Regions from separate parts of the Quadrisphaera setariae genome, predicted to be linked through region 4. Evidence: riboswitches for the same ligand, from Rfam matches in the RefSeq annotation. Region 4 holds a riboswitch; each other region holds the start of a gene.
The links. A riboswitch is a leader RNA that binds a small molecule or an ion and turns the genes downstream of it on or off. The one in region 4 is predicted to bind S-adenosylmethionine.
Positions count from the first base shown of each region.

Region 1: another riboswitch for S-adenosylmethionine. It lies ahead of FMM08_RS04840 (methionine ABC transporter ATP-binding protein); the one in region 4 lies ahead of FMM08_RS11735 (MetQ/NlpA family ABC transporter substrate-binding protein).
Region 2: another riboswitch for S-adenosylmethionine. It lies ahead of FMM08_RS17100 (MFS transporter); the one in region 4 lies ahead of FMM08_RS11735 (MetQ/NlpA family ABC transporter substrate-binding protein).
Region 3: another riboswitch for S-adenosylmethionine. It lies ahead of FMM08_RS21100 (bifunctional o-acetylhomoserine/o-acetylserine sulfhydrylase); the one in region 4 lies ahead of FMM08_RS11735 (MetQ/NlpA family ABC transporter substrate-binding protein).

Region 1 covers NZ_VKAC01000002.1:341,842-349,418, forward strand. Annotated here, with positions in the region: gene serB (phosphoserine phosphatase SerB) at 1-1,084, opposite strand, end outside; gene FMM08_RS04825 (LLM class F420-dependent oxidoreductase) at 1,175-1,975, opposite strand; gene FMM08_RS04830 (MetQ/NlpA family ABC transporter substrate-binding protein) at 2,166-3,083, opposite strand; gene FMM08_RS04835 (methionine ABC transporter permease) at 3,070-3,897, opposite strand; gene FMM08_RS04840 (methionine ABC transporter ATP-binding protein) at 3,894-4,937, opposite strand; SAM riboswitch class IV at 5,244-5,355, opposite strand; gene FMM08_RS04845 (maleylpyruvate isomerase N-terminal domain-containing protein) at 5,491-6,234, shown strand; gene FMM08_RS04850 (pentapeptide repeat-containing protein) at 6,374-7,045, opposite strand; gene FMM08_RS04855 (NAD(P)/FAD-dependent oxidoreductase) at 7,035-7,577, opposite strand, start outside.
Region 2 covers NZ_VKAC01000011.1:8,105-15,681, forward strand. Annotated here, with positions in the region: gene FMM08_RS17075 (carbohydrate ABC transporter permease) at 1-580, shown strand, start outside; gene FMM08_RS17080 (carbohydrate ABC transporter permease) at 577-1,401, shown strand; gene glnA (type I glutamate--ammonia ligase) at 1,577-3,001, shown strand; gene FMM08_RS17090 (hypothetical protein) at 3,101-3,886, opposite strand; gene FMM08_RS17095 (CPBP family intramembrane glutamic endopeptidase) at 4,070-4,858, shown strand; SAM riboswitch class IV at 4,892-5,001, shown strand; gene FMM08_RS17100 (MFS transporter) at 5,059-6,423, shown strand; gene FMM08_RS17105 (LacI family DNA-binding transcriptional regulator) at 6,456-7,466, opposite strand.
Region 3 covers NZ_VKAC01000017.1:8,496-16,072, reverse strand. Annotated here, with positions in the region: gene FMM08_RS21110 (universal stress protein) at 1-63, opposite strand, end outside; gene metX (homoserine O-acetyltransferase MetX) at 196-1,380, opposite strand; gene FMM08_RS21100 (bifunctional o-acetylhomoserine/o-acetylserine sulfhydrylase) at 1,377-2,690, opposite strand; SAM riboswitch class IV at 2,750-2,865, opposite strand; gene FMM08_RS21095 (DUF4192 domain-containing protein) at 2,937-4,139, opposite strand; gene FMM08_RS21090 (YkvA family protein) at 4,288-4,713, opposite strand; gene FMM08_RS21085 (hypothetical protein) at 4,710-5,450, opposite strand; gene FMM08_RS21080 (NUDIX domain-containing protein) at 5,455-6,168, opposite strand; gene pyrG (CTP synthase) at 6,165-7,577, opposite strand, start outside.
Region 4 covers NZ_VKAC01000006.1:233,613-241,189, forward strand. Annotated here, with positions in the region: gene FMM08_RS11715 (aminotransferase class I/II-fold pyridoxal phosphate-dependent enzyme) at 1-521, opposite strand, end outside; gene FMM08_RS11720 (helix-turn-helix transcriptional regulator) at 733-3,456, shown strand; gene FMM08_RS11725 (response regulator transcription factor) at 3,465-3,845, opposite strand; gene FMM08_RS11730 (hypothetical protein) at 3,944-4,738, shown strand; SAM riboswitch class IV at 4,836-4,946, shown strand; gene FMM08_RS11735 (MetQ/NlpA family ABC transporter substrate-binding protein) at 5,060-6,049, shown strand; gene FMM08_RS11740 (methionine ABC transporter ATP-binding protein) at 6,052-7,128, shown strand; gene FMM08_RS11745 (methionine ABC transporter permease) at 7,130-7,577, shown strand, end outside.

The sequences.
Region 1 (7,577 bases), on a different contig from region 4:
CGAGGTCGTTGGCGCCGTCGCCGACGGCCACCGTGCGGTCCAGGTCGAGCCCCTCGGCGCGGGCGAACTCGCGGAGCGCCGTCGCCTTGCCGGCCCGGTCGACCACGTCACCCAGGACCCGGCCCGTGAGCCGGCCGTCGACGACCTCCAGGCGGTTGGCGCGCACCCGGGCGATGCCCAGGCTCGCCGCCAGCGGCTCCACCACCTCGGCGAACCCGCCCGAGACCAGCGCCATGACGAACCCGAGCCGCTGCAGCACCGAGCACAGCACCTCCGCGCCCGGCGTCAGCCGCACCGCGGCGCGCACCTCGGCGAGGATGCGGGCGTCGAGCCCCGCGAGGGCCTTGACGCGCTCGTGCAGCGACTCCGCGAAGTCGAGCTCGCCGCGCATCGCCCGCTCGGTGACCTCCGCCACCGCGCGCTGCGCCTCCGGGCCGGCGTGCGCCGCGATGAGCTCGATCACCTCGTCCTGGATGAGCGTCGAGTCGACGTCGAGCACCACCAGCCGCCGCCCGTGCCGCACCAGCCCCGCCGGTGAGACGGCCACGTCCACCCCGGCGCTCGCGGCGACGGCGGCGAGGTCGCGGCGCAGCGCGGCCGGCTCGGCGCCCCGCACGTCGAGCTCCAGGCAGGTGACGGGGTGGTCGGGGGTGGCGGTGGCGAGGCTGCGGACGGCGTCGATCGACGCGCCCGCGTCGGCGACGGTGCCGGCCACCAGCGCCAGCTGCTCGGGTCGCAGGGGCGCAGCCAGCACCGTGACGTGCGAGCGGGGACCGCTCGGGACGACGACGCCGGCGGCCGGGTCGTCGCTGCTGCCGCCGGGGGTGGTGGTGACCTCGAGGTCGAAGGGGGCGGCGGCGGCGCGCAGCGCCCGCTCCAGCTCGGCCGCGCGGTCGTCGTCACCGGTGCTGGACGGTCCGCGCGTGGTGAGCAGCGCGAGCGTGAGGTGGCCGCGGACCACGTGCTGCTCGACGTCGAGCACCTCCAGGCCGCGGCCGGCCAGCGCCCCCAGCACCGCAGCGGTGACGCCGGGCCTGTCGGTGCCGGTGAGGGTCGCGAGCAGGGTGCTGGGGCTCTTCGGCACGGCTGAACGCTACCGACCCACCGTGGTCATGGGCGATCGGCCACCTCGCTGGTCAGCGGCCGACTGCCCATGATCACGGACGGGGGAGGCTCAGGCGTTCTTCTCGTCGCGCCAGGCGAGCCAGTCGCGCAGGCGGCCGAAGTCGTAGTCGGGTCCGCCGGCGCCGATGGTGAACAGCGTGGCCCCGCGGCCCAGCAGGTCCTCGCCGGCCTCGGCCGGGTCGGAGGTGCCCTCCACGCCGATGCTGCGCTCGACGGCCACCGGCTCGCGGCCGGCCTCGCGTGCCCACCTGTCGAGGATCCCGCTCTTGCGGGTGAACGTCTCGGCGTCGCCGAAGGAGTGCCACGCGTCGGCGTGCTTGCCGACCATGCGCAGCGTCTTCTTCTCGCCGCCACCGCCGATGAGCACGGGGATGTGGCGGGTGGGCGCCGGGTTGAGCTTGCTCAGACGGCTCTCGATGCGGGGGAGCGCCTCACCGAGCTGGTCCAGGCGGCCGCCGGCGGTGCCGAACTCGTAGCCGTACTCGTCGTAGTCCTTCTCGAACCAGCCGGAGCCGATGCCGAGGATGAGGCGGCCCTCGCCGCCCTTGGCGGAGATGTGGTCGACCGTGCGGGCCATGTCGGCCAGGAGCTCGGGGTTGCGATAGCTGTTGCAGGTCACCAGCGCGCCGATCTCGACCCGCTCGGTGGCCTCCGCCCAGGCGGCGAGCAGGCTCCAGCACTCGAAGTGCAGGCCGTCGGGCTCGCCGTACAGCGGGTAGAAGTGGTCCCAGTTGAACGCGACGTCCACGCCGAGCTCCTCGACGGCGGCCACGGTGCGGCGGATGCCGGCGTAGTCGGAGTGCTGCGGCTGGACCTGGACGCCGATGCGGACGGGGTAGCGCTCGCGCAGAGCGCTGACGACCTCGGTGTCGACGGGGGTGGGCTCGGGAGTCTGCTCGCTCACACCCGTGACCCTAGGCACGAGTCCCGCGCGGCGCAGCCCCCGGAGGTCCCCTCCGGAACTGCGGCCGGGCGGCCGGTTGCGGTTCCGGAGGGTCCAGGAACCGCAACCGGGCGCCCGGCTGGGAGGAGGGAAGGGGTCAGCTGGCGTCCAGCGGCAGCAGCACGCCCTTCACGGACGGGTCGTTCGCGAGGAACTCCTGCACCTTCGGGTCCTGGAAGGTCGCGACGAGCTTCTTGATGTTGTCGGAGTCCTTCCAGGTGGAGCCGATGGTCAGCTGCCCCGCGAACTCGTCCGGCGGGGTCGGCGCGAAGATCTGCTGCTCCAGCGGGATCTTGGCGGCGAGGTAGTACTCGGTGTAGCCGACGGCGGCGTCGAGGTCGGGCAGGGCCCTGCTCTGCGCGCCGAAGTCGAGCAGCGTGAACTTCAGGTCCTTCGGGTTGGACGCGATGTCGTCCACGGTCGCGGAGCCGACGTCCACGCCGTCCTTGAGGGTGATGAGCCCGGCCTGCTGCAGCACATACAGGCCCTGCGCCTCGTTGGCGGGGTCGGAGTACAGCGACACCGTGCCGCCCTGGGGGATCTCCTGGGGCGTCTTGTACTTGTCCGACCACAGCCCGAAGCCCCACCGGAAGACCGGGGTGGCCGCCTCCTCCTTGAAGTCGGGGTTGGCCTGCAGCACCTGCCCCAGCCACAGCTTGTGCTGGTAGACGGTGCCGGCCACCTCGCCGTCGCTGACGGCGCGGTTGATGGTGTTCGAGTCCGCCAGGGCCTTGAACGCGATCGTGATGCCGTGCTCCGGGGCGACGTCCTTCGCGATGTACTCGATGAGCGCCTGCTCGCGGGCGTTGCCCTCGGCGGTGGCCACGTAGAGCGTGGCGCCGGGGGTGGTGTTGGCGGTCTCGGTGCCGCCGAGGCGGGGGACCACCACGGCGGCCGCGACGGCCAGCACGGCCACCGCCCCACCGGCGACCCACGGCCACCGCTTGCGCTGCTTGACCTCGAAGCCGTGGCTCTCGGTGCCGCCGGTGGAGGGACGGGTCTCAGTGGTGGACATCGGTGAGCTCCTTCGGAGAAGCGCTGGCGCTGGTCTGGGCGGTGGAGGACGACGACGAGGACGTCGCGCCGGACGTGCCGGCGCGGCGCTGGCGCGGGAGGCGGCGGCGCGAGTGGGGGGTGGTGGCGCGCACGGCGGCGTCGCCGAGCGCCTGGACGGCGGCGACGAGGGCGACCAGCACGACGATCGTGGTGATCATCACGTTGTGGTCGAAGCGCTGGTACCCGTAGGTGACGGCCACGTAGCCGATGCCGCCGGCGCCGATGGTGCCTGCGATGGCCGAGTACTCGATCATCGCGATGGTGTTGATGGTCAGGCCGCCGAGGATCGACGGGACGGCCTCGGCCAGCTTGACGCTGGTGAGCACCTGCAGCGGTGAGGCGCCGGAGGCGCGGGCCACCCGGACCAGTGACGGCGGCACCGACCGCAGGGAGTTCTCCACGATGCGGCTGAAGAACGCCGTGCCGGCCAGGGCCATCGGCACCACCGCGGCGGGGATGCCGATGTTGGTGCCGGTGACGAACCGCGTGAACGGCACGAGCGCGGCCATGAGGATGAGGAACGGCAGCGACCGGCCCACGCTCACCACGGCGGAGAGCACCCGGTGCAGCACGGGCCGCGGCGTCAGGCCGCCGGGGCCGAGGGCGTCCAGGGCCACGCCCAGGGGCACACCGAGGACGACGACGACCGCCATCGTCACCCCGACCATGACGAGGGTGTCGCCGAGGGCCGGCAGCACGAGGGCGGGGATCTCCGCCCAGGTCAGGTCGGTGCTGGTGGCGGCCAGCACCGGGGAGAGCAGGACGGTGCTCATGCCACGACCTCCAGGGTCTGCGCGGCGACGCGCTGCTCTGCGGCGTCGGACTCCTCGCGCTGCGCGTGCAGCCCGAGGCCGATGAGGGCGGCCTCGACGTCGTCGTCGTCCAGGTGCGCTGGTGCCCCGACGACGGCGTGGCCCACGGCCACCCCGGCGACGGTGCTCAGCGACGCGCCCAGCAGCTCGAGGTCGGTGCCCAGCGTGCGGGAGGCGCGGACCAGCCAGTCGGCGGGGACGCGGTTGCCGGCGTGGCTGACCACCCACACCGACCGCTGTTCGCCCTGCTCGGTGGTGCCGGCGTGGGCGCGGCGCGGCAGCAGCGCCCGGCCGAGCGGGGACGCCGGGGTGTGCAGCAGGTCGACGAGGGCGCCGTGCTCGACGATGCGGCCGTGGTCGAGCCGGGCGACGGTGTCGGCCACCGCCACGACGGTGTCCATCTCGTGCGTGATGAACAGGACGGCCAGCTGCAGGTCGTCGCGGAGCTCCTTGAGCAGCGCCACGATGCTCGCGGTGGCCTGCGGGTCCAGGCCCGAGGTCGCCTCGTCCGACAGCAGCACGCCCGGCCGCAGCGCGAGGGCGCGGGCGATGCCCACGCGCTGGCGCTGCCCGCCGGAGAGCTCGTGCGGGTAGCGGTGGGCCTTGTCCGCCAGGCCCACGCGCTCGAGCAGCTCGGCGACGCGCGCCCTGCGCTGCGCGGGGACCACGCCGAGGTGCTTGAGCGGCAGCTCGACGTTCTGCGCGGCGGTGCGGCGGGTGAGCAGGCCGTCGGCCTGGAACACGGTGCCGATGCCGCGGCGCGCCTCGCGCAGGTCCTTCTCGGACAGCGCGGTGAGGTCGCGGCCGCCCACGACGACCGCGCCCGACGTCGGGCGCTCCAGCAGGGTGGTGCAGGCGGCGAGCGTCGACTTGCCGGCGCCGGACGGACCGACGACGGCGGTGATCTCGCCGGGGGAGACCGTGAGGTCGAGGGAGTCCAGCACGGTGGTGGCGTGCTGGCCCTCGCCGTAGGTCTTCGTGAGCGACCTGAGCTCGATCACGGCTCGATCACCGTGGCCTCCGGGGTGGTGGGGGGATGGTCAGGGCAGGGGGCATCGCCCACTGGCGGTCACTCACAGTGACGGCGAGCGGGAGCAGGGATGTGCCGCGGGTGCGGCGCGCGGAGGTGCGACGCGCGGGTGCAGGGGCCCCGCACTCACGCCCGGCGTCGGGGCGAGCGGGGGCCGCGGGTGCTGCTGCCGGAGGACCCGGCGGTCAGCGACCTGCGGTCAGGCGCGCCGCCAGCGACAGTCGTCGCTGGTCAGACACATCAGTCGGGCGTGCGTGTGCACGTCGGCTCCTCGAAGTCGTCGTCCTTGCGCGTGCCGGTGGGCACGCGCCTGGTCTTCACCCGGAGCACCCCATGACGAGCAGGGTTGCCGGCCAGCGAGCCGGGGCTTGGCGCTGGCGCTCATGACCTGGGCAGGACCGTAGCGGATCGATCGCTCACGAGTCAACGCTCTGTCACGAGCAGCGTGGCGGGATCTCCACGTCCGCTGGCAGGGCAGGGCCTGCCGCGGGCGCCGCTGCGGCCGCTAGCGTCCGCGCGTGGAGATGACGCGCGCCGCGGCCCTGGTCGAGCGGGAGGCCGGGCGGCTCGCCGCAGCCCTCCGGCCGGAGGCCCTCGCCGTCGTCGTCCCCGGCTGTCCGGGGTGGACGGTGGCCGACCTGGCCCGCCACACCGGCGGGGTGCACCGGTGGGCGCGGGCGGCGCTGGCCACCGCCCCGGACGGCGCCCCCGGTGAGGAGCTCCCGGGGCCGCAGGACGACGACGCCGTTCCCGCGTGGTTCGCCGAGGGCGCCGACGAGCTCGTGGTGGCGCTGGCCTCGACGTCGCCGGCGGCGCCCTGCTGGACGTTCGCCGCCGCGGAGGCGCCCGCGACCGCGGCCTTCTGGGCGCGGCGCCAGGTGCACGAGACCGCGCTGCACCGCTGGGACGCCGAGTCGGCGCTCTCGGCCGCTGGCCTGAGCGCTGCGCCCGACCCGGCCGCGTGGGTGGAGGACGACGTCGCCGCGGACGGCGTGGCGGAGGTCGCCGACGTCATGCTCCCGCGGCAGGTGCGGCTCGGGCGCACCCCGGCGCTCCCGGGGGCGCTCGCGCTGGAGAGCGCCTCGGGGTGCTCGGTGATCGGCAGGGGAGCCGAGCCGGTGGCGGAGCTGACCGGATCCGCGCCCACGCTGCTGCTCCTGCTGTGGGGGCGCACCACCCTCGACGCCGAGCTGGCGTCCGGCCGGCTGGCGCTGGCGGGCAGCCGCGAGGCGGCTGACCACCTGCTCTCCGGCGCCCTCACCCCCTGAGCGCCCCACATGTCGACCGGCACTGGCGCGGGGGAGTGCCAGTGGTGGGGCCGTCAGACCGGCACTGGCGCGGGAGAGTGCCGGTGGTGGGGCTGCCTGACCGGCACTGCGGCGGGAGAGTGCCGGTGGTGAGAGGAGGTCAGAGGGTGAGCAGGCCCACGTGAGCGGCCAGCGACGGGGCCAGGGCCACCAGCTGCACCGCGTCGACGGTGCACCCGCGCAGCCCGTCGGCCCCGCGCAGGTCCTCCAGCGTCGCGCCGCGCAGGTCGACGTCGTCGCAGCGCGCTCCCGCCAGGTCGGCATCGGTGAGGTCGCTGCCCGCGAACGAGACGCGCCGCAGCTGGGCACCCGTGAGGTCCGCGCCGCGCAGGTCGCACCCGTCGAGCAGCACGTCGGTGAGCTGTGCATCGCGCAGCACCGCTCCGTCGAGCCGGCAGCGCCGCAGCACCACCCGGTCCAGCCGCGCCCCCACCAGCCGCAGCGCCGACAGCCGAGCGTCGGTCACCTCCACATCGGCCCACTGGGTGCGCGCGGCGTCGGCCGCGACCGCCGACACGCGCTCCCACCCGCTGCCCGTGACCCGCGCCCCGGCGAGCAGCGCCCCGTCGAGCACGGCGTCCTCCACGGACGACTCCAGCACGACCAGCCCCTCCAGCCGCGCCTGCGCCAGCTCCGCGCCGTCGACCAGGGCGCAGTCCCACCGGCCCGACAGCAGCACGGAGCGGTCGGCGACGTCGAGGTCGGGCAGGACGACGTCGGGCGCGCGCGGCGGCGTCGGCCCCGCGCGGCGCCGAGGTGGCCTACTGGCCATGCTCACCGACTGCGCCGGAGGTGCTGGCGGGGGAGGTGAAGCAGGGCGGCGGCTCATCGCCGTCAAGGAGCAGCCGCACGGCGGCGCGCCCCGCGACGGCGCCCACGAGGTTGCCCGTGCCGCAGTAGCCGCCGACCGCGGCCACCTGACCGGCAGCACCGTCGTCGACGAGTCCGCACAGCGCCCGCCCCTGGGCCTCCGGCGCGGTGTACCCGACGGACGCGCCCCAGCGGTGCGCCACCTCCCTCTCGTGCAGACGCCGGCCCAGCAGCCGCTCGGCGACCCGCTCGACGTGCGCCTGCACGGCCGGCGTCGGCTCGGTGGAGGTGGTCCACTCCGCTTCCCGGTCGGCGTCGCGGCCGCCACCGACGAGCAGGCGGAGCCCGGCCGGGCCGTCGTCGAGCTGGGCGTAGTCGTACCCCCACCGCTCGTACACGCCGCAGGGGACGCGCTCGCGGACCCGCGCTGCGTCGTCGCCGTCCAGCGGCGTGGTCGCGAGCATCTGCAGCCGCGCCGTGCGCACGCGGGGCAC
Region 2 (7,577 bases), on a different contig from region 4:
GCTGGCCGGCGTGGCCCGGACCGTGGTCTTCATGCCGCAGGTCATCCCGCTGGTGGCCGCCGGCATCATGTGGAGCTGGCTGCTCTCGAGCACGGGCCTGGTCAACCAGCTCCTGCGGGCGGTCGGCCTGGGGCAGCTGGCGCGCGCCTGGCTCGGGGAGTTCGACACGGCCCTGCCCGCCGTCGGCCTCATCGGCGCCTGGGTGCTCCTGGGGCTGTGCACCGTGCTGCTCCTGGCGGGCATGGGCAAGATCGACACCGCGCTCTACGAGGCGGCCCGCCTGGACGGCGCCGGACCCGTGCAGGAGTTCTTCGCGGTGACCCTGCCCGGGCTGCGCCAGGAGATCGCCGTGTGCGTGACGGTGACGGTCATCGCGGCGCTGTCGAGCTTCGACATCGTCTACATCTCCACCCAGGGCGGCCCCGGCGGCGCCACCAGCGTGCCGGGCCTGCAGATCTTCTACCTCGCCTTCTCCCAGCGCGAGGTGGGCCTGGCCAGCGCCCTGGCGATGGCGCTCATGGTGCTCGTCGTCCTCGTGGTGCTTCCGGTCCAGTGGGTCACCCGCAGGGGCGAGGAGTGATCGTCTCGCGCCGCGAGGCGCTGCTCGGACGGGTGCTCCTCGTCGTCCTCATGGCCGTGACGATCGTGCCGTTCATCAGCCTCTTCGTCACCGCGCTGCACCCCGGTGGCACCTACCCGCAGGGCATCACGTGGCCCGAGGACCCGCAGTGGGGCAACTTCGCGCGGGCCGTCGAGGCGGCCCAGATGGGCAAGCTGCTCGGGTCCACGCTGCTCATCGAGGTGGGGGTGGTGCCTGCGGCGCTGCTGTTCGCCACCATGGCCGGCTTCGCGCTGGGGCAGCTGCGCATCCGGGGCCACCGCGTGCTGCTGGTGCTCTTCCTCCTGGGACTGACGCTGCCCTTCGAGGGCGTCGTCATCCCGCTGTACTACCAGGTGCGGGAGATGGGTCTGCTCGGCACGCGCTGGGCCATCGTGCTCCCGCTGCTGGGGCTGTACATGCCGTTCGCCGTGGTGTGGATGCGGGCGCACTTCGCGACCGTGCCCGCCGAGCTGTCCGAGGCCGCGCGCGTGGACGGCGCAGGGCTCTGGCAGCTCTTCTGGCGCATCCACGTCCCGCTGGCCCGCCCGGCGCTGGCGAGCCTGGGGATCCTGCTGTTCCTGTGGACGTGGAACCAGTTCCTGCTGGCGATCGTCATGGTGGACGACCCCACCCGGCGCACCATGGCGGGGGCCCTGGGCGCCTTCCAGGGCCAGTACGGCACGGACATCCCCCTGCTGTGCGCGGGGTCGCTGCTCATCCTGGCGCCCACCCTGCTGGTGTTCTTCGTGTTCCAGCGGCAGTTCGCGGCGGCGCTGCTCGCCGGCGCGGTGAAGGGCTGAGACACCCTGCACCACCCCTGACCGGCCGTCGGCGCCGGGCCGATCTCCGGCGCCGACGGCCACCCCCGTAACGTTCCCGAAATGCCGGCGTCACGTGCCGGAGACGCGTGCTCCCTAGCGTGCGACGACGGCAGACGCACCAAGACGTGCCAGCGCGACCCCCCGAGGAGGGTGGATGTTCAAGGACGCGAACGAGGTCACCAGGTACATCAGCGACAACGACGTCAAGTTCGTCGACGTCCGCTTCTGCGACCTGCCCGGTGTGATGCAGCACTTCAACGTGCCCGCGGCCACCGTGGACGAGGACTTCTTCACCGAGGGCCAGATGTTCGACGGGTCCTCGATCCGCGGCTTCCAGGCCATCAACGAGTCGGACATGAAGCTGGTGCCGGACCTCGACACCGCCTACGTCGACCCGTTCCGCGTCGAGAAGACGCTGAACATCAACATGCACATCGTCGACCCGATCACGGGCGAGCCGTACAGCCGGGACCCGCGCCAGATCGCCGCGAAGGCCGAGGCGTACCTCAAGAGCACGGGGATCGCCGACACGGCGTTCTTCGCGCCGGAGGCCGAGTTCTACATCTTCGACGACGTGCGCTTCAAGACCTCCCAGCAGGAGGCCTACTACCACATCGACTCCATCGAGGCCGCGTGGAACACCGGTCGCGTGGAGGAGGGCGGCAACCGCGGGTACAAGACGCCCTACAAGGGCGGCTACTTCCCGGTCCCGCCGACCGACCACTACTCCGACCTGCGCGACCAGATGAGCCTGGCGCTCGACGCACAGGGCCTCGGCGTGGAGCGCGCCCACCACGAGGTGGGCACCGCCGGCCAGACCGAGATCAACTACCGGTTCGACACGCTCGCCAAGTCGGCCGACAAGATCATGCTGTTCAAGTACATCATCAAGAACGTGGCGTGGGAGGCCGGCAAGACGGTCACCTTCATGCCGAAGCCGCTCTTCGGTGACAACGGCTCGGGCATGCACGTGCACCAGTCGCTGTGGAAGGACGGCTCGCCGCTCTTCTACGACGAGTCCGGCTACGGCGGTCTGTCCGACATGGCCCGCTGGTACATCGGCGGTCTGCTGCACCACGCTCCGTCGCTGCTGGCCTTCACCAACCCGACGGTGAACAGCTACCACCGCCTGGTCCCGGGCTACGAGGCCCCGGTGAACCTCGTGTACTCGGCGCGCAACCGCTCCGCGTGCGTGCGCATCCCGATCACGGGCTCCAACCCCAAGGCCAAGCGCATCGAGTTCCGCGTGCCGGACCCGTCGTGCAACCCGTACCTGGCGTTCTCCGCGATGCTGCTGGCCGGCATCAACGGCATCCAGAACCGGATCGAGCCGCCGGACCCGGTGGACAAGGACCTGTACGAGCTGCCGCCCGAGGAGCACGACGCCATCGCGCAGGTGCCGGGCTCGCTCGGCGCCGTCCTCGACGCGCTCGAGGAGGACCACACGTACCTCACCGACTCCGGGGTCTTCACCGAGGACCTCATCGAGACCTGGATCGAGTACAAGCGGAAGAACGAGATCGACCCGATCCGCTTCCGGCCGCACCCGCACGAGTTCGAGATGTACTACGACATCTGACCTGCGCGAGCGCATGACCGCGGTCTCCTGACCGCGGAGCCGGGCCCGCACCACCCGCCCCCCCGCCGGGGACGGGTGGTGCGGGCTCGCTGCGTCAGGTCACCCGGGCCCGACGAGACCGCGCAGCGCGTCCAGCGGCTGCAGGGCGGAGGCAGCGCTGAGGGCGCAGACCAGCCCGAAGACGACGACGGCGAGCGCCGCGACCACCACCAGCACCAGCGCCCGTCGGCGCACCGCACGCACCAGCACGGCCGCTGCTGCCGCAGTCAGAGCACCCGCCGCGCACGCCCCGGTCCAGTGGTAGCGGGCCACCTCGTCGACCAGCACGCTGAGCGACGCTGACGGGGCCGCCCCAGGACCTGCCACCACCAGCGCTCGCACCTGCGCGGCCGCTGCTCCGGGGCCCTGGCCCGCCGCGCCCTCCGGCAGGAGCGGGAGCAGCGCCGCCAGCGGAGCTGCGGTGGCCTGGACGTTCAGGACCAGCAGGCCCGCAGCCGCGACGACGGCCACCAGCCCCACCGCCTCCGAGACCGCCCACCACACCGCCGTCCGGCGACCAGCCGCCGATCGGCGGTGCCGCAGTGCAGCGCCGAGCAGGCCGGTGATGGCCACCAGCGCAGCGCAGACCACCACCTTGGTCGCGTGCCACCAGGACCACAGGTCGACCAGCTGCCCGAGAGCGCCGGGCAGCGCGCCGTCTCCGCTGCGGAGGAAGTCGGCGAGGGCGGGAGCGAGCGCCGCTCCCAGAGCGTGCGGATCGCAGGCCGCCACGCACCGGGCGCTGAGCAGGGCGCGCGGTCCGGCGACGAAGGCCACCACGAGCACCGCCGCGACGGTCAGCAGCACCGGCAGCGCCCAGCGGCCTCGCAGGAGGGAGGAGGTCATACCCGTCATCGCACCGCCGGCGGAGAGGGCGCGGCGTCCACCGGAGGTCCCACCGGGCGCCGGGGCCACGCCCCCCGGGGCTGACGGCCGGGCCTGGCAGGGCGCTCCGCACGGTGGACGCGACGGCGGGCGCCACGGCCGCAGCCTGGGCCGGTCCCTGACCGCCGCCCCGGAGGCCGCCCCGTGCTGACCCGCCTGCCTGACCGCGCCGCCGCGCTCGTCTTCGTCGCGGTTGTCCTGCTCACCTCCGCTGCGACCTCGCGGGTCGCGGAGGGCCTGGTCCTGGCGCTGTCGCCCGCCCTGACCGTGCTGGTCATGCTGCTCGTGATCACCCGTGAGGGCTGGACGCGCGAGGGGTGGCGCAGGCTCGGGCTCGGGCGGGCCGGGCTGCGGTGGTGGCCCGCCGCCGTCGCGAGCACCGCCGGGGTCTCCCTGGTCGCCTGCGCCCTCGTGGTGACCCTCGGGTGGGCACGCCTGACGGGACCGACGGACGACGCCGCCGTCGTCCTCGTCAGCCTGCTGGTGACGGGGACGCTGCTGGCGCTGTGCGAGGAGGTCGGCTGGCGCGGCTACCTGCAGCCGCGCCTGGTGACCTGGCTCGGTCGCGGCCGCTCGTTCGCCGTCGTGGGGGTGGTGTGGGTCGCGTGGCACCTGCCGTACGTGCTCCTGACGCCCTGGTACCACGCAGCCGGTGACCGCTGGGTGGTGCTGCCGCTGTTCTCGGCCAGCGTCCTGGCCTTCTCCGCCCTGTTCGGGGTGCTGCGCGAGAGGTCGGGCAGCACGTGGCCAGCGGTGGTCGGGCACGTCGCCCACAACGCCGCCTTCGCCTGGCTCGCCTCGTCGGTGGTGACCGCCACCGACCCCGTCGTCGCCGACGAGTACCTGGCCGGCGACACCGGCCTGTTCGTGCTGGTGGGCACCACGGCAGCGGCGGTCGTCGTCGCCGGGCGCGGCGCGCGGGGCAGCCGTTGACATCGAGATCCACGCCTGGCTAGGTTCCGTCCCGGTCACGAGTTCCAGCACTGAGCCCCGGCTTGCTGGGCGGCAACCCTCCTCGTCGTGGGGTGCCCCGGGTGATGACCTGACCTGCGCCGACGCGCGGGTAAGGACGGGCACCCCCATGACTGCTCCCTCCCTCCGTCGGCGCTTCGGCTACGGCACGGAGGACTCCCATGGCATCTCGGCTCGATCTCACGCGCTGGAGACACACCCACACCCGCATCGCCACCGCCCTGGGCATCGGCTGGATGCTCGACGCCTTCGAGGTGCAGATCATCGGCTCGGTGATCCCGGGCATCCAGTCGGAGTTCGGCCTCGGCGCCGACCAGGCGGTGACCATCAACGTCGTCTGGTTCCTCGGCATCGCCGTGGGCGCGCTCGGCTTCGGGTGGCTGGCCGACCGCGTGGGGCGCAAGCGCCTGTTCGTCGCGACCCTGCTGGTGTACTCGATCGCGGCGGTCGCCAGCGCCGCAGCGCCCACCTACGAGGTGTTCGTGGTGCTGCGGTTCATCACCGCCCTCGGCGTGGGAGGTGAGTACTCGGCCATCACCTCGGCGATCTCCGAGTTCACGCCGGCGCGCAGCCGGGGCCTCAGCAACGGCCTGGTGATGACGTTCTGGGCGCTCGGCGGCATCCTGTCGTCGCTCGTGTCCATCCTGGTCATCTCCACCTTCGGCCTGACCTGGCGCTACACCCTGCTGTTCGGCGTGGTCAGCGCCGTCTACGGGCTCCTGGCACGGCGCCTCGTGCCCGAGTCGCCGCGGTGGCTGGCGTCGCGGGGCCGCCTGGCGGAGGCCGACGCCGTCGTCGTCGAGATCACCGGCCAGACGAGCCCCGACGGCTACGTCCTGCCGCCCTCGCGGGCCCGAGGGCGCGGGGCCCTCACCGAGCTGTGGCAGCACCACCGCAGCAAGCTCTTCTTCGGGATGGCGCTCGACTTCTCCGAGGCCGCGGGCTACTACGGGCTCTTCACCGCGATGAGCGTCTTCGTCTTCTCCTCCGCCTCCGGGGCCGTGCCCATCTCCGACGCCGCGCTGCCCTGGTACTTCCTGGTCGCCAACGTCGGGGCGCTCGCGGGCGGCGTGCTGGTCGCGTGGGCCCTGGACGCCCTGGGCCGCAGGCCCTCGGTGGTCATCAGCTACAGCGGTGCGGCGCTCAGCATGCTCGGGTGCGCGGCGGCGGCCGCGACGGGCTCCCGCGGGCTCGTGCTGGCGGCGTTCACGGTGGCGGCGTTCTTCGCAACCTGCGCGTGGGTGTCGGCGTACCCGACGTTCTCCGAGCAGTTCCCCACGCACCTGCGGGCCACGGGCGTCGGCGCGTCGGTCGGGGTGGGGCGCATGGGCGCCGTCATCGGACAGGTGCTGCTGGCCGAGGTGGCGCTGGTCTTCTCGGTGACCTCGATGTTCGTCCTGCTCGCGGCGTTCTGGCTGATCGGCGCGGCGGCGGGCGTGACGTGGTTCGTCAAGGGCAACGAGGCGCGGGGCGTGACGCTCGGCGACCTCGAGCTCGACCGCGTGCCCGCCACCAGCGGCGCCTGACGGAAGGGCTCCGGCGCCACCTCCGCTCCTCGTCAGGCGGACTCGCGGACGACGAGGGAGATGGCGTCGGAGCGGGGCCGCGGCGGAGGCCCCTCCCCCACCACCGCCTTCAGCACGGCGCTCACGATGTGCTCGACGAGGGCGCCGGCGTCCTGCCGGACCGTGGTCAGCGGCGGAGCGGCGAGGGCGGCCAGCGGCACGTCGTCGACGCCGATGACCGAGAGGTCTCCCGGGGCGGACAGCCCCAGGGCGCGCAGGCCGGCGAGGACGGCGAAGGCGACGTCGTCGTTGTAGGCGCAGACGGCCGTGACCGGCGGTGACTCCGCGAGCCAGGCCTGCACCGCGCTGCGGGCGCTCTCGGCGGTGAGGTCGACCTCGCGGACGGACGGGTCCGCCAGGCCCAGGTCGAGGGCGGCGGTGCGGACGCCGTCGAGGCGGAGGTCGCGGAAGGCCGCGACACGGGGGTCGGCGGGGGCCGCGTAGCCGGTGCGGCGGTGGCCGGTGGCCGCCAGGTGCTGCAGCTGCAGCGCCCCGATGGCGGGGTGGGAGACGGTGAGCACCCCGTCGTCGGCGTTGACGCGGGCCTGGAGGGGGACGCTGACCAGCGGGATCGCGTGCTCGTCCAGCGCGTGCCGGTCGCCGTCGGCGACCCCCTCGAGGCTCACCACGGCCGCCGGGGTGAGCGAGCGCCAGAGGTCGGCGAGCGGGCGTCCGCCGCTCGCCCTGCGGATGAGGAGGGTGAGGTCGCGCTGCTCCAGCCCGTGCGTCAGGCCCTCCACGACCGCGGCCACCGCGGGGCCGATGGGCCAGTCGGGCAGCACGAAGAGCACCACGTCGCTGCGACCGGTGCGCAGCGCGCGAGCCGCGGCGTGCGGCGCGTAGCCCAGCCGCTCGACCGCGGCGCGGACGCGCTGCCGGGTGACCTCGGGGATGGCCTGGCCGGGGGTGTCGTTGAGGACGTAGCTGACGGTGGCCTGAGAGACGCCGGCCTCGTGGGCCACGTCCGTGGCCGTCACGCGGCGCGCGGCGCGGCGGCGGGTCATCCCGACATCCTTCCGCGGCACCGACACCTCCCTGGACGTGAGCACCGTCCTTGACGTGGGCGCACCTCAAACCCTACCGTCCGGTAACTGATACGCATAAGCCCCTGCGCG
Region 3 (7,577 bases), on a different contig from region 4:
CTCGGCCCGGGCCAGCGCGGCCCGCCCCTCGTCGGTCCCGGCGAAGCCCACGACGACCGCCATCGCACCCCCATCGCTCCCCCGCCGCTGACGGGCAGCTGACGGACACGGCGCGTCTCGCCGTGGAGGCGAACCTACCCACCCCGCCCGCCGGGGTGCGCACCAGCGCGCGCCCCGACCCGGGGTGCGCGCTGCTCAGGGGGCGAAGAGCTCCCCCGCCACCTTGGCGATGGCCTCGCTCTCGATGAGGAACCCGTCGTGGCCGTACGGGGAGGCGACCACGTCCAGCTCGGCGCCGGGCACCCCGTCGGCGAGCTCCTCGGACAGGGAGACCGGGTAGAGGCGGTCGGTGTCGACGGCCACCACGCGGGTGCGCGCGGTGACCCGGGACAGCGCCGCCTGGGTGCCGCCCCGACCGCGGCCGACGTCGTGGCTGTTCATCGCCTCGGTGAGCACCACGTAGGACCCCGCGTCGAAGCGGCGGACCAGCTTGTCGGCGTGGTGCTGCAGGTAGGACTCCACCGCGAACCGCCCGCCGCCGCCCAGGGGCTGCTCCCCCGGCTGGGCTGACCGCCCGAAGCGCGCGTCGAGCTCGGCCGCGGACCGGTAGGTCGTGTGGGCGACCATGCGCGCCAGCCCGAGCCCGCGGTGCGGGCCCTGCCCCGGGGCGGCGTCGTGGTAGTCGCCGCCGCTCCAGCCCGGGTCGGAGCGCACCGCTGCCAGCTGCGGGGCGCACCAGGCGATCTGGTCCGCGGTCGCCCGGGCCGTGGTGGCCACGGCGAGCAGCCGCTCCACGCGCTCGGGGTGGGTGACCGCGTGCTCGACGGCCCGCATCCCCCCCATGGACCCGCCGACCACGGCGGCCCAGCGCCGCACGCCCAGGACGTCGGCCAGGGCCGCCTCGGCGGCCACCTGGTCGCGGATGGTGACGTAGGGGAAGCGGCTCCCCCACGGGCGTCCGTCGGGGGCGGTGGACGAGGGGCCGGTGCTCCCCTGGCAGCCCCCGAGCACGTTGGGGGCGACGACGAACCAGCGGTCGGTGTCGATGGCGAGCCCGGGGCCCACCAGCTCCGACCACCAGCCCGGCGTGGGGTGCCCTGGCCCCGCCCCACCGACGACGTGGCTGTCAGCGGTCAGGGCGTGGCAGATGAGCACCGCGTTGTCCCGGGCCGCGCTCAGGCGGCCCCAGGTCTCGTAGGCGAGCCGCACCGCGGGCAAGGACCCTCCGCCCTCCAGCGCCAGGGGGCCGAGGTCGGCGAACAGGCGGTCGCCGACCGGGTCGCCCTCGCGCCAGCCGCCGGAGACCGGGAGCTGCTGCTCCCGGGTCCCCGGGCCGGCTGCCGGAGGTTGCTGGCCCTGCCCGCGGGCGGCGGCGCTCATGCGCCCTTCGCGGCGGTGAAGCCGGCCTCGAGGTCGGCCAGGACGTCCTCGACGCCCTCCAGGCCCACCGCCAGGCGCACGAGGCCCGGGGTGACCCCCGCGGCCCGCTGCTGCTGCTCGTCGAGCTGGCTGTGGGTGGTCGAGGCCGGGTGGATGACGAGGCTGCGCACGTCGCCGATGTTGGCGACGTGGCTGTGCAGGCTCAGGCCCGACACGAACCGGCGACCGGCCTCGGCGCCGCCGTCGATCTCGAAGGCCACCACGGCGCCGACGCCGCGCGGCAGCAGGCGCTGCGCGCGCTCGTACCAGGGGCTGGAGGGCAGTCCGGCGTAGGAGACCGAGAGCACCTCGGGGCGCTGCTCGAGCCACTGCGCCACCCGCGTGGCGTTGGCCACGTGCCGCTCGATGCGCAGGCTCAGCGTCTCCAGGCCCTGGGCGATGAGGAAGCTGTTGAAGGGGGCCACGGAGGCGCCGATGTCGCGCAGCAGCTGCACGCGCGCCTTGAGGATGTAGGACAGGTTGGCGCCCAGGGGGCTGCCCACGCCCAGGTCACGGGCGTACACGAGGCCGTCGTAGCTGTCGTCGGGCGTGGTGAACCCGCGGAACCTGTCGCCCTGCCCGTAGTCGAAGCGCCCGCCGTCCACGATGATCCCCGCGATGGCCGTGCCGTGGCCGCCGAGGTACTTCGTGGCCGAGTGCACGACGACGTCCGCCCCGTGCTCGAGCGGTCGGAGCAGGTAGGGGGTGGCGACGGTGTTGTCCACCACCAGCGGCACGCCCACCTCGTGGGCCACCGCCGAGACGCCCTCGACGTCGAGCACGTGCGAGCGCGGGTTGGAGACCGTCTCCGCGAAGAACGCCCGGGTCGCCGGGGTGGCCGCGGCGCGCCACGCGTCGAGGTCGTCGGGGTCCTCGACGAAGGTCACGTGCACGCCGAACTTGGGCAGCGTGCGCCGCAGGAGGTTGTACGTGCCGCCGTAGAGGGAGGCGCTGGCCACGACGTGGTCACCGGCCTCGGCGACGTTGAGCAGCGCGAGCGTCTCGGCCGCCTGGCCGGAGGCGACGGCGAGGGCGCCCACACCCCCCTCGAGGGCGTTGACGCGCTGCTCCACCACGTCGGTGGTGGGGTTCATGATCCGCGTGTAGATGTTGCCGAACTTCTTCAGCGCGAACAGGTCCGCGGCGTCCGCGGCATCGTCGAAGACGTATGACGTGGTGGAGTAGATCGGCAGCGCCCTCGCGCCCGTGGCGCTGTCAGCCGACTGCCCGGCGTGGATCTGCTTCGTCTCGAAGGACCAACCGTCGTTCACAGGAGACTCCCCTGACCTCAGGGCCAGGGCGCGACGAGCCGACGGCCCGTCGGGCCCGTGGCCCGCGCTTGCCGCTTCCCCGGACGGGGAGCGGCCAGGTCATCACCCGGGGCACCCCACCGCGGGCGGGGGTTGCCGGCCAGCGAGCCGGGGCTTGTCGCTGGCGCTCATGACCTGCTCGGAGGATAGGCAGCGCTGCAGCGGCACTCCACCTCGTCTCAGCATCTGGACGCCTCCGCCACCCCTTCAGCGGTGTCCGGGGCCACCGGCCCCGGTGGCCCGCTCTCGGCCCGGCGGCGGCATCCCGATGCTCACCGCCTGCAGGACGAGGGCCGAGAGCGAGTGCTCGGGGTCGAGCTCCAGAGCGGCCTCGGCCCACACGCCCGCCGCTGGCGCCGCCCCCGTGCACCACGCGACGTAGGCGGCGCAGCCCGTCGCGGCGGCCCGCCAGCGCAGCGGCGCTCGGCGTGCGAGCTGCTGGAGCACCGCGAGAGCGGCTCCGGGGTCGACGAGGGGCGTGCCGGACCGGGCCAGCTCGGGCAGGGCCTGCGGCACCGCGGCAGCGAGCAGGTGGTCGCGCAGCGGGAGCCTGGTGAGGCCGTCCAGCAGCAGGGCGGCGTCGGCGGCGTCGAGGCGCAGGACGGCGCCGGGGGCTGCCTCCTCCGCGGCCAGCACGCGGCGCCAGGTGCGGCGGACGTCCGGGGAGGCGGGTCGGCGGCGGCGGTCAAGGCCCGCCAGGGCGCTGGCCACGGCGGCGTCCCCCGCCTCGTCCGGCTCGTGCGGGCCGCCCGGACCTCCCGGACCTCCCGCGCCGCCGGTGCCCGCGGCGGCGACGGCGCGGCGCAGACCTCGTTCCCACCCCTCGCGGTCCGCGGTGACCACGCGCCCGGCGAGGACCGCCTCGGCCGCCACGCGGGTGGAGGCCACGCGGTCCAACGGGAGGCCGTCCCGAGGGCAGCAGGACAGGTCGCAGGAGTAGGAGTAGAGCCGGCCGCGGTGCACCAGCCACGGCTCGGGCTCGATCCCGGCGGCCACCAGCGCCGCGCAGACGCGCTCAGCGCGGTCGGCCCCCGGCAGCCCCAGGAGCCCTCGCGGCCCGGCGGGGTGGGCGTCCTCGTCCTGCGGACCGCGAGGCGGAGGCACCAGCGTGAGCCTCCGGCGGCCCCGCTCCACCGGTGCTCCGCCTGCGTCGGTGACCAGTGCGACGAAGCACCGGCCGGCTCCGTCGGCGAGCAGGTGGTGGACCAGCGAGCCCACCACCTCCGGCTCGTCCGCCGCGGCGACGTCCACCCTGGCGACGAGGCCGGTGCGCCACCGCGGGCCTCTCAGGCCGACCACCAGGAGGCTCTCGCGCGGGCGGAATCCGAGGGTGCTCTCGGCGAGGGCGAGCACCTCGAAGGGGCTGCTGCTCCTGATGACGCTGCGTCCGGGCTGCTGGGCTGGCTCCACGGGTCCACCGTGGCCGGGGGTGCGGTCACCGCGCCGCCCTCGGACGCCTCCTGTGGACGGCTGCCCCGCGGGCTGTGCTGCTCGTCGCCCTGTGGGCGCACGACGAACTGCGCGAGACAGGACGACGGACGCCGAGCGGGAGTCGGCCTCAGCCGACGACGTCCCCGGGGACGACCTCCGGACGACCGCGGCGTCCGCGCCAGCGCGGGCGGGCCTCCGCCGGCGGACGCTGCTGCTCCCAGGCCAGGAACGCCTGCCCTTCGGACAGCAGCGCTCCGGCCAGCCAGGCCAGCACCGCGGCGTCGTCCGCCAGGCCGATCGGGCCGAGCAGCCCCTCGGGGAGCAGGTCCACCGGGGACGCGACGTACGCGGCGGCCCCCGCGATGAGCAGCAGCCGGCCGCGGGAGCAGCCCGTGTAGCGCCCCGCCAGCACGGCGGGCACGAGGCGCGGCAGGCTGGTGATCACCGCCGAGGTGCGCGGGCCACCGCGGACCCGTCCGCGGCGCATCGCCGTCCAAAGGGCCCGGGCGGCGCCCGGTGCGCTGCGCTCCGGTCCGAGCCCGGTCGGGCTCACCGGCCCGCTCCCCCCGTGACCTCACCCGCCCCGCCGCGGCGCAGCGGGAACGCCGCGCGGGCCGCCTTGGCGGTGCGGCGCAGCGAGTACGCGTCGAGCCCGGCACCGAGCAGACCACCGGCCAGTGGCAGACCGCGGCCCAGGCGCGACAGGCTGGAGCGGCCGAGCCGGGAGAGCAGCTGGAAGCCGATGGCCTTGTTGAGCACGGCCAGGCCGGGGCCCGCGAGCTGCTTGCGGGCCAGCCGGGTGACGAGTCCGCCAGGGCCCGCCAGGCCGAACTTGGCCAGCAGCGCCCCGCCGTCCTCGTCAGCCAGCACCAGCAGGACCGCTGAGCGGACCTCCTCGGAGGACAGGTCGTACCCGCGCAGCGCGGCGGTCCCCGCCACGGTGCGGGTGGCGATGACGTAGTAGCCCAGGAGGTTGGCGGGAAGCGCCACCGGGAGGGTGACGAAACCGCCGAGGCCGGTGACGAACCCGCCCACCGCGGCCGACCGGGTGGAGGAGGAGACCAGCGCGTCGATGGCGTCCTCGACGTCGGAGCGCTTGCGCCGGGCGGACTCCGCGGCCTCGGCGGCCGGCGGCAGCGGTCCGGCGCCGTCGATGCCCAGGTCGACCAGGCGGCGCACCAGCTGGGTGGCCGCCTGCGACAGGCGGCCGCGGTCGGCGTCGTCGGACGCGCGCGCGATGGCCTGGTCGGCGGCGGAGTCCTCGGTCTTGGAACGGCGCAGCAGCGGCATGGGGCTAACGGTAGGCCCGGTGCTGGGGCCACGGCGCGTCGAGAGCGCGCAGCTCGGACCAGCCGCGCTCGCGCGCCGTCCACGCCGCCAGGACGCCCGCCACGAGGCTGGGGCTGTTCAGGTCGCCCGCGAGCACGGCGTCGCGCGCGGCCTCCAGCGGCACCCAGGTGGAGACCATCCCCGCCTCCTCGTCGGTGCGCCGGTGCCGCTCGGACTCGGGCACCGGCGAGAGGTCGCGGGCGAGGAAGAGCCGGAACGCCTCGTCGGACCCACCCGGAGACAGGAACCAGTCGAGCAGCACGTAGTACGAGCCGGCGCGCAGGTCGGCCTCCTCGGCCAGCTCCCGGGCCGCCGCCAGGTGCGGCGGCTCCCCCGCCACGTCGAGCAGACCGGCCGGCAGCTCCCACAGCAGGTGCTCGACGGGGTGGCGGTACTGGCGGACGAGGAGGATGCGCTCGTCGTCGTCCAGGGCCAGCACCCCGACCGCGCCGGGGTGGCGCAGCAGCTCGCGCGTCACCGTGCCGGAGCCCAGCGCCCCGCCCTCGACGCCGTCGAGGGTGACGACGTCGCGGACCAGGTCCCACACGTACCCGCGGTGCACCACCTCGCTGGTGCGAGGGGCTGCGGTGACCAGCTCGTCGCGCGGCGCCCCCGAGGCTCCGGCCGTGGCGCTGGCCGGCACGCCGGCGCCACCGCTCACAGCACCCGCTGCGCTCACGCGGTGACCTCGAGCAGCCGCTCGGAGGCCTGGCGCGCCAGCGCCGCGGCCACCAGGCCCTGGAACAGGGGGTGGGCGCGGTCGGGACGGGAGCGGAACTCCGGGTGGGCCTGGGTGCCCACGTAGTACGGGTGCACCTCGCGCGGCAGCTCGACGTACTCGACCAGACCGCGGTCGGGCGAGGTGCCGGAGAAGACCAGACCCGCCTCCTCCAGGCGCCCGCGGTAGGAGTTGTTGACCTCGTAGCGGTGGCGGTGCCGCTCGGAGACCTGCGTGGAGCCGTACGCCTCCGCCACCACGGAGCCCTCGGCGAGCACGGCGGGGTACAGGCCCAGGCGCATGGTGCCGCCGAGGTCGCCGTCGCCGGAGACGATGTGCTCCTGCTCGGCCATGGTGGCGATGACGGGGTCGGACGCACCCGGCTCGAACTCGGTGCTCGACGCGCCCTCGATGCCGGCGACGTTGCGCGCGTGCTCGATGACCATGCACTGCAGGCCCAGGCACAGGCCGAGGGTGGGCACCTGGTTCTCGCGGGCCCACTTCAGCGCGCCCAGCTTGCCCTCGATGCCGCGCACCCCGAACCCGCCCGGCACGCAGACCGCGTCCACCCCGGACAGCTCGCGGCGGGCGCCCTCCGGCGTCGTGCACGTGTCGGAGGCGACCCAGCGCAGCTGGATCCGCGCGTCGCAGGCGATGCCGCCCGCGCGGATGGCCTCGGTGACCGACAGGTAGGCGTCGGGCAGGTCGATGTACTTGCCCACCAGCGCCAGGACCACGGTGTGGGCGGGGCGGTGGACGCGGCGCAGCAGCTCGTCCCAGGCGGTCCAGTCGACGTCGCGGAACGGCAGGTCGAGGCGGCGGACGGCGTAGGCGTCCAGACCCTCGCTGTGCAGCACCTTGGGGATGTCGTAGATGGAGGCGGCGTCCACGGCGTTGACCACGGCGTCCTCGTCGACGTCGCACATCGCGGCGATCTTGCGCTTGACCGACTCCGGCACGGTGCGGTCCGAGCGCAGCACGATCGCGTCGGGCTGGATGCCGATGCTGCGCAGCGAGGCCACCGAGTGCTGGGTGGGCTTGGTCTTCAGCTCGCCGGAGGGGCCGAGGTAGGGGACCAGGGAGACGTGCACGAAGAAGCAGTTGTCGCGCCCGACCCGCTGGCGCACCTGGCGCGCGGCCTCCAGGAAGGGCAGCGACTCGATGTCACCGACGGTGCCGCCGACCTCGGTGATGATGACGTCCGGCGCCGGCTCGCCGTCCGGGCCGGGCTTGGCCTGGGCGCGCATCCGCTCGACGATCTCGTCGGTGATGTGGGGGATCACCTGGACGGTGTGACCGAGGAACTCCCCGCGCCGCTCCTTGGCGATCACCGTGGAGTAGATCTGGCCGGTGGTGACGTTGGCCGCGGC
Region 4 (7,577 bases):
CAGATCCCCTCCAGCTCCTCCCGCCGCACCGTGGTGCCGGTCGGGTTGGAGGGGGTCGCCACGAGCACGGCGCGCGTCGCCGGGGTCCACGCGGCCGCGGCCGCTGCGGTGGACAGCTGGTAGCGGGTGGCGGGGGAGGTGGGGACCTCCACGGCGCGGCCGCCGAGCGCCCTGACGATCTGCCGGTTGCACGGGTAGGACGGGTCGGCCATGAGGACGTCGTCGCCGGGGTCGACCACGAGGGCCGTCACCAGCAGCAGGGCGGCGGAGGCCCCCGAGGTGATGGCCACCCGGCGCGGGTCGAGGTCGACGCCGTGGCGCTCGCGGTAGCGGCGGGCCACGGCCTCGCGCAGCTCCGGCAGCCCCAGTGCGGGCGTGTACGGCAGCGGTCGCCCGTCGGTCACCTCGCGCAGGGCCGCGAGGACGGCGGGTGGCGCGCCCTCGTCGGGCTCGCCCAGGCTCAGGGCGACCACGTGGTGGCCCTGGGCGCGCAGCTGGGCCGCCCGGGCGGCGAAGGCCATGGCGTGGAAGGGCTCGACGGCGAGGGCGCGGCTCGAGGGGCTGGGCGGTGCGAGCGGTGCGGCCACCCGGGCAGGCTGCCACGTCCGCCGCGCACGGAGCAGCGGGCGCGGCCGCTGGTGCTCGGGGATGGCCGGGGCCGGGCTCTGCGACCGGTCTCTCCGGCCGGGATCGGGGGCCGGTGCCGAACAGATCTTCTAGTACGTTCAGTGAATGCTTCTAGGAAGACAATCGCAGAAGCAGACCCTGGTCACTGCGCTCTCCCGCGGCTCTGCCGGGCGAGGCGGCTCCATCCTGCTCACCGGGTCACCCGGCAGCGGGTTCACCGCGCTGCTCGACGAGGTGGTGGCGGCAGCGCACGGCCTGGGGGACCCCCTGGTGCTCACGACCACGGGGGTCGAGGACGAGGCGGGCATGCCCTACGCGCTCCTCCACCAGGTGATCTGCCCCCTCCTGGCCGAGCTCGGCGACGACCTCGACCTGACTCGCCGGGAGTCGCTCGAGGCCGTCGTGGGCGCTCGTGCGCCGCAGGAGGGCGCGGTGCCCGTGGCCCTGGCCGCCCTGGGGGCGCTGGAGCTGCTCGCCCGCCGGCGCCCGGTGCTCGTCGTCGTCGACGACGCGCACCTGGCGGACCCGGACTCCGCCAGCGTCCTCCGCTTCCTGGGCAGGCGGCTCTCGCGGACGGCCGCCTGCCTCCTGGTCGTGCACCCCGAGCCGGTCGTCGGTGCTCCGTCGGCGGCGTCCGCCGAGGCCGCCAGGACCGGCGCTGACGCGGTGGTGGTCCTGGAGCCCCTCGGCGCGAGGGACGCCCGGGCCTGGGCGGACCGGGAGCAGCCGTGGCTCGACCCGGTGCAGCGCGACACGGTCCTGCACCTCGCGGCCGGCCGCCCCCGCCGGCTCGCTGACCTCCTGCACCTGGTGGACCGGGAAGCGGTCGCCTCCGCGCCGGACGGCGGGATCCGCACCGCGCTGCGCGGGTCGGTGCTGCCCGCCGTGGCCGCCGCGCGCCGGGATCTGGAGGCCGTCGACCACCGGACCCGCCGAGCGCTGGTGGCCCTGGGCCTCCTCGACGACCCCGCGGGTGCGTGGCTGGTGGCCCGCGTCGCCGGCGGCGAGGGCGCCGGGCCGGGTGTCCACGCGCCGGCTGCGGCGGACCCCCTGACGGCGGTCCTGGCCGCCGTCGAAGCAGACCCCCTGCTCGTCACGGAGCTGCGCACCGCCTGGTCCCAGCACCTGGAGGAGGCCGCCGCGGCCGCGCTGGCAGGCGGTCCCGCCGCGACCCGCCTGCGGGCCGAGGCCCTGCGGCAGCGAGCGCTGGCCGACCCGGCGGGCGCGCCCGCTCTGGCCGCACCCCTGGAGGACGCCGCACGCGCGCTGTGCGCGGTGGACGCCGCGCGCAGCAGCGAGCTCTTCGCCCTGGCCGCCGAGCACCACCGCGAGGTGCCGGCCCGCGCCGCAGCTGCGAGCCGTGCAGCCGAGCTCGCGCTCGCGTGCGGGCGTCACGACCGGGCCCGGCTGCTCGCGGAGCGCGCCGCCGCGCTCACGGACGGTGCCGGTGCGGCGGCGGCTGCGGTGACCTCGCGCTGGAGCGCACTGACGGCGCTCGCCCGCGGTGACCGCGACGCCGCGGCCCTCCACCTCGAGCATCACCTCGGTCGGCAGGTGGGCGCACCGGGCGTCGATCAGGAGCTGCTGGCCACCGCTGCAGCGCTCGTGATGGTGGCCGGGCGGCGCACCGGCGGATGCCGCGCGCTGGAAGCCGCCGCATCGGCGACGCCCGCGCTCGCCGGCCCGCTGCGCTCCCTGGCGCGCCTGGCGCTCCCCTGGCACCTCGCCGTGCCGGACGAGCAGCGGCACTCCCTCGACGACGCGCTCGCCGCGCTGGCCGGGGCCGGCCTCCCGGTGCTCCGACTCGCGGCCGACGCCGGCCGGCTCCTGGGCCGCAGCGACGAGGTCGCCGCTGCGTGCCGGTCCTCGCTGCCCGCGTGGCCCACCACCGGTCCGGCCGCCGTGGACGTGCACCTGGCGCTGGCCGCGTGCGCACTGGACACCGGGGACCTGACCGAGGTGCGCGCCCACGTGCAGGACGCTCGCGCCGCACTGCGCCACGCGCCGCAGGCGGAGGCCGCGGTCCTGCAGGCGGAGCAGCTCGTCGCCTGCCTGGGCAGCACCCGGGTGCCGGACGCGGCGTGGGAGGACGCCAGCGACCTGCCGCCCACCACCGAGCGGGCCGGCGCGGTCTGGTGCCGCGCCCACCGCCACCGCCTGCGTGGAGACCTGGCGTCCGCTGCCGCTGAGCTGCTGCCGCTGTGGCCCGCCGACGAGGCTCCCGCTGACGCCGGCGCCCTCCTCAACGCCCTCCCGACCGTCCACGCCCTGAGCGGCTCCGGCGCTGCGCCCGAGGTGCTCGAGCGCACCGTCCGGCAGGTCACCGCCTGGGCGGAGGGCAGCGGCGCCCCGCTGGCGGTCTCGACCGCGCTGGTGTGCCGCGCCGTGCTCGTGCAGGACCCCCACGCGCAGCAGCAGCTGCTCCGGGAGGCCGTCGAGCGGGGCGGGGACGGCCCGGCCGGAGCGGCCCCGCGCCTGGCGCTCGGCATGCTCCTGCGCAGAGCGCGCCAGGCTGTGGCGGCGCGTGAGCCGCTCGGCGCCGCGCTGCGGGTCTTCGAGCGGCACGGGCTGGCGGCCTTCGCCGAGCTGGCCCGCCGGGAGCTCGACGCCACCGCGCCGCTGCGCCCGGCGCGGCCCATGGGCTCCTCGGTGCTGACCGGCCAGGAGCGCACTGTCGCGACGCTGGCCGCCGAGGGCCTGTCCAACGCCGGTATCGCGCAGAGCCTCGGCATCAGCGCGCGCACCGTGGCCCACCACCTGCAGCACGTCTACGCCAAGCTGGGCGTGTCCGGGCGCCAGGAGCTCGGGCCCCGGCTGGAGGAGCGGTGAGCCGCGCCTCAGCCGAGGTCGCCGGCCTCGCGGGCCCGGGAGGCGGCCTCTCCGCTGCTGCGGACGCCGTACTTGCGGCGCGCTGCCGCCAGGTGCTGCACCACGGTCCCCGGCGCCACGCCGAGCGCCTCGGCGATGCCCGCCGTCGACGACCCCCGCTCCACCAGGAGCAGCACGTCGCGTTCGCGAGGGGTCAGCACCACCTGCACCTCGCGGGACCTCTGGGCGTCGTCCTCGAGCCGCTGCAGCTCCTCCTCGGACAGCAGCACGGCCCGGGAGCCGCTGCTGGTGCAGAAGACCACGCGCACCTCGCCGTCCGCCACGGCGTCGAGCAGCTGGAGCCAGTGGTGGGCGGAGGCGGTGACCTCCTGCCTCGGGTGAGCGGGCATGGGGACGTCCTGTCCGGCGCGTCGGCGGAGGTGCGGGCAGGGTGGCCACCCTACGCGGCGCGTGCCCTCAGGGCCCGTCTCGCGCGCCGCGTCGGCCGGTGGGAGGCACCGGCGTGGTGACCACCGGGCCGGGTGAGCGGGGTGGAGGGGACGGTCTGCACGACCCCCGGCCCCGCGGCAGGGCCGCTCGGGCGGCCCGCGCGCTGCGCGCGGCGGCGCCGAAGGGGCGGCCCCCGCACGACCTCGTCGACCGCCTCGCGGTGGTCGTGACGCAGGCGCTGGGGGTCCAGGGCGCCAGCGTCAGCGCCCTCTTCGCGCCCGGGATGTCCGTGCCGGTGGGCGTCAGCGACCCCCTGGCGGCCCGCGCCGAACAGCTCCAGTTCACCGCGGGGGAGGGCCCCTGCTGGGAGGCCTACCTCACCGGCACGACCGTCGTCGCCGACCTGGCCGACGCGGCTGCGTCGCAGCGCCGATGGCCCGCCTACGCGCGTGCCCTCCGGCACGAGACCGGGTACCAGCTGGTGGTGGCCCTGCCCGTCACGCTCGCGTCGGGCCTGGTCGTCGCCCTCAGCACCTACGAGGCGGACCGCTCGGGCGGCGCCTGGTGGCTGGACGCCGTGCGCGTGGGGTCCGCACTGGGCGAGGTGCTGGACGAGGCGTCCCCGCCGGCCTCGGAGGGCGGGGCCGTGTGGCTCGACTCCTCCACCACCGCCCGGCGCAGCACGGTGTGGACGGCGGAGGCGGTGCTCATCGACAACGCGCCCTTCCTCGACCACGACCGCGCCCTCGACGCCCTGCGCACCTACAGCCTGAGCGAGGGCACGACCGTCGACGACACGGCCGCCGCCCTCGTCGAGGGCCGCCTCACCACGCGCGAGGTCCTCGGCCGCTGACGCGCCGCCCTGGGGGCCGGGGTGGTCATCACGAACCGGTCACGGTGGCCGGTCTGGGTTTGACGCTGGCTGGACGCGGTTCGTACCGTCCTCCTCAGGTCACGAGTGACAGCGCGAAGCCCTGGCTGGCTGTCCGGCAACCCTCCTCCGCGGCGGGGTGCTCCAGGTGACGACCCGGCCGTGCGACCCCGCACGGCAAGAGCGGACCACCTCCGAGGAGACGCCATGACGCCGCCTTCGCTGCGCCGAGGCGCCTGAACGGTGCCACTCCGCCGCGCCCGCCCGCGGCACCCACCTCACGCACGACCCCCCAGGAGAGCCATGTCCAGCACCGATCCCAGCGCCAGCCCCGTCCTGCCCCCCAAGCCGAAGCGCAAGACCCCGGTGGCCGCGATCGCCGTGGCCGCGGTGGTGCTCCTCGCGGTGGTCGGGGTCGGCGCGTGGGTGCTGGGCAGCCGCAGCGGGGGCGGCGACGACACCGCCGCCAGCAGCACCGCCTCCAGCCAGGGCTACCGGTCCGAGGTGAAGATCGGCGTCGCCGACAGCTCGCTGCCCTACTGGAAGACCTACACCGAGCTCGCCAAGAGCCAGCTGGGCGTCACGGTCGACCTCGTCAACTTCTCCGACTACAGCCTGCCCAACCCGGCGCTGAGCCAGGGCGAGGTCGACCTCAACCAGTTCCAGCACATCCAGTACCTGGCCAACTACGACGCCACCGCGAACGACACGATCCAGCCCATCGGCTCGACCGCCGTCTACCCGCTGCCGCTGTACTCGACCACCGTCAAGGACGTCGCGTCGCTGCCCGCTGACGCCGTGGTCGCCATCCCCAACGACGCCATCAACGAGGCCCGTGCGCTCCTGCTGCTGCAGCAGGCCGGGCTGGTGCAGCTGAAGGGCGGCGGGACGGCGTTCTCGAAGACCGCCGACATCACCAGCTCGAAGGTGAAGGTCACCCCGGTCGCGGCCGACCAGACCGCCGGCGCCCTGCAGAGCGGCTCCGCCGTGGCCGCCGTGGTCAACAACAACTTCGCCACCAAGGCCGGGCTCACCGAGCAGCAGATCATCGTCGCCGACGACCCGGCCGCGGCTGCCGCCGCGCCCTACGTCAACATCTTCGCCGCCCGCAAGGCCGACGTCGGTGACAAGACCTACCTCGCCCTCGCGAAGCTCTGGCACGACCCGGCGGTGCAGGCGGTCTTCACGAAGGACTACCCCAGCGCCGTCGTCGTGGACCGCCCGGCCGCCGACCTGCAGGCCGACCTCGCGAAGGTCGAGCAGGACGCGAAGGCCGCGAAGGCCGCCGGCTGACCGTGGCGGCCACGTCCCCCGCGTCGCCAGCACCCGCGGGCCCGCGGCGCACCGGTGACGTCCTCGTCGAGCTCGAGGACGTCACCAAGCGCTTCGAGCGCGGCGGCTCCACCGTCACCGCGGTCGACGGCGTCAGCCTGTCCGTCGCCCGCGGTGAGGTGCTCGCCGTCATCGGCTACTCCGGTGCCGGCAAGTCCACGCTGGTCCGGCTCGTCAACGCCCTCGAGCAGCCCACCTCGGGCAGCGTCCGGGTGGCGGGCCAGGACCTCACCCGCCTCGGTGAGAAGGAGCTGCGCGCCGCCCGGGCGGGCATCGGGATGATCTTCCAGCAGTTCAACCTGCTGAGCTCGCGCACCGTGGCCGGCAACGTCGCGTACCCGCTGAAGGTGGCCGGGGTCGGGAAGGCCGAGCGCGAGAAGCGCACCGCCGAGCTCCTCGACTTCGTCGGGCTCCTGGACCGCGCGCACGCGCATCCCGAGCAGCTCTCCGGCGGGCAGAAGCAGCGCGTGGGCATCGCGCGGGCGCTGGCCACCAACCCGCCGCTGCTCCTGGCCGACGAGGCCACCAGCGCCCTCGACCCGGAGACCACCGAGGAGGTGCTCACCCTGCTGCGGCGGGTGAACACCGAGCTGGGCGTGACCGTCGTGCTCATCACGCACGAGATGGAGGCCGTGCGCCGCGTGGCCGACCGGGTGGCCGTCATGGAGGGCGGCCGCGTGGTGGAGGTGGGGGACGTCTACGACGTCTTCACCGCCCCCCAGACGCCGGCCGCGCAGCGCTTCGTGCGCTCCGCCACCCACGACCGGCCCTCCCCCGAGGCCCTCGCGCGGCTGCGCGAGCACCACCCCGGCCGCCTCGTGACCGTGCGCATCACCGACCGCCCGCGCCTCCAGCAGGTGGTCGACGGCGCCTTCCGCGACGCCGGCGTGAGCGCCGAGCTGGTCTACGGCGGGGTCGGCGAGGTGCGCGAGCGCCGCGCCGGCTCCCTCACCTACGAGCTGACCGGTGACGACGCCGCGGTGCAGCGGGCCCTGGCCGGCCTGCGCGCCGCCGACGTCGTCGTCGACGAGGAGGACTGAGGTGGACTTCTTCGCGGGCTTCCTCGACAGCACCGACGTCTACGTCAGGGCGATCGGGCAGACGCTGCTCATCGTCAGCGTCGCCATGGTCGTGTCGGGGGTCGTCGGGCTGGTGCTCGGGGTGGCGCTCTACGCCACCCGTCCGGGCAACCTGTTCAGCAACCGCCTGGTCTTCGGCGTCATCGGGCTGCTGGTCAACATCATCAGGCCCATCCCGTTCGTCATCTTCCTGCTGGCCGTGGGCCCCCTGCAGCGGCTCGTCATCGGCACGACGCTGGGCACGAACGCGGTGACCTTCGCGATCGCGCTGGCCGCGGGCTTCGCGGTCGCCCGCATCGTCGAGCAGTCCCTCGTGGGCGTGGACCCGGGCGTCGTGGAGGCGGCGCGGTCCATGGGCGCCTCGCGCAGCGCGATCCTCTTCGGGGTCGTCGTCCGCGAGGGCCTCGGGC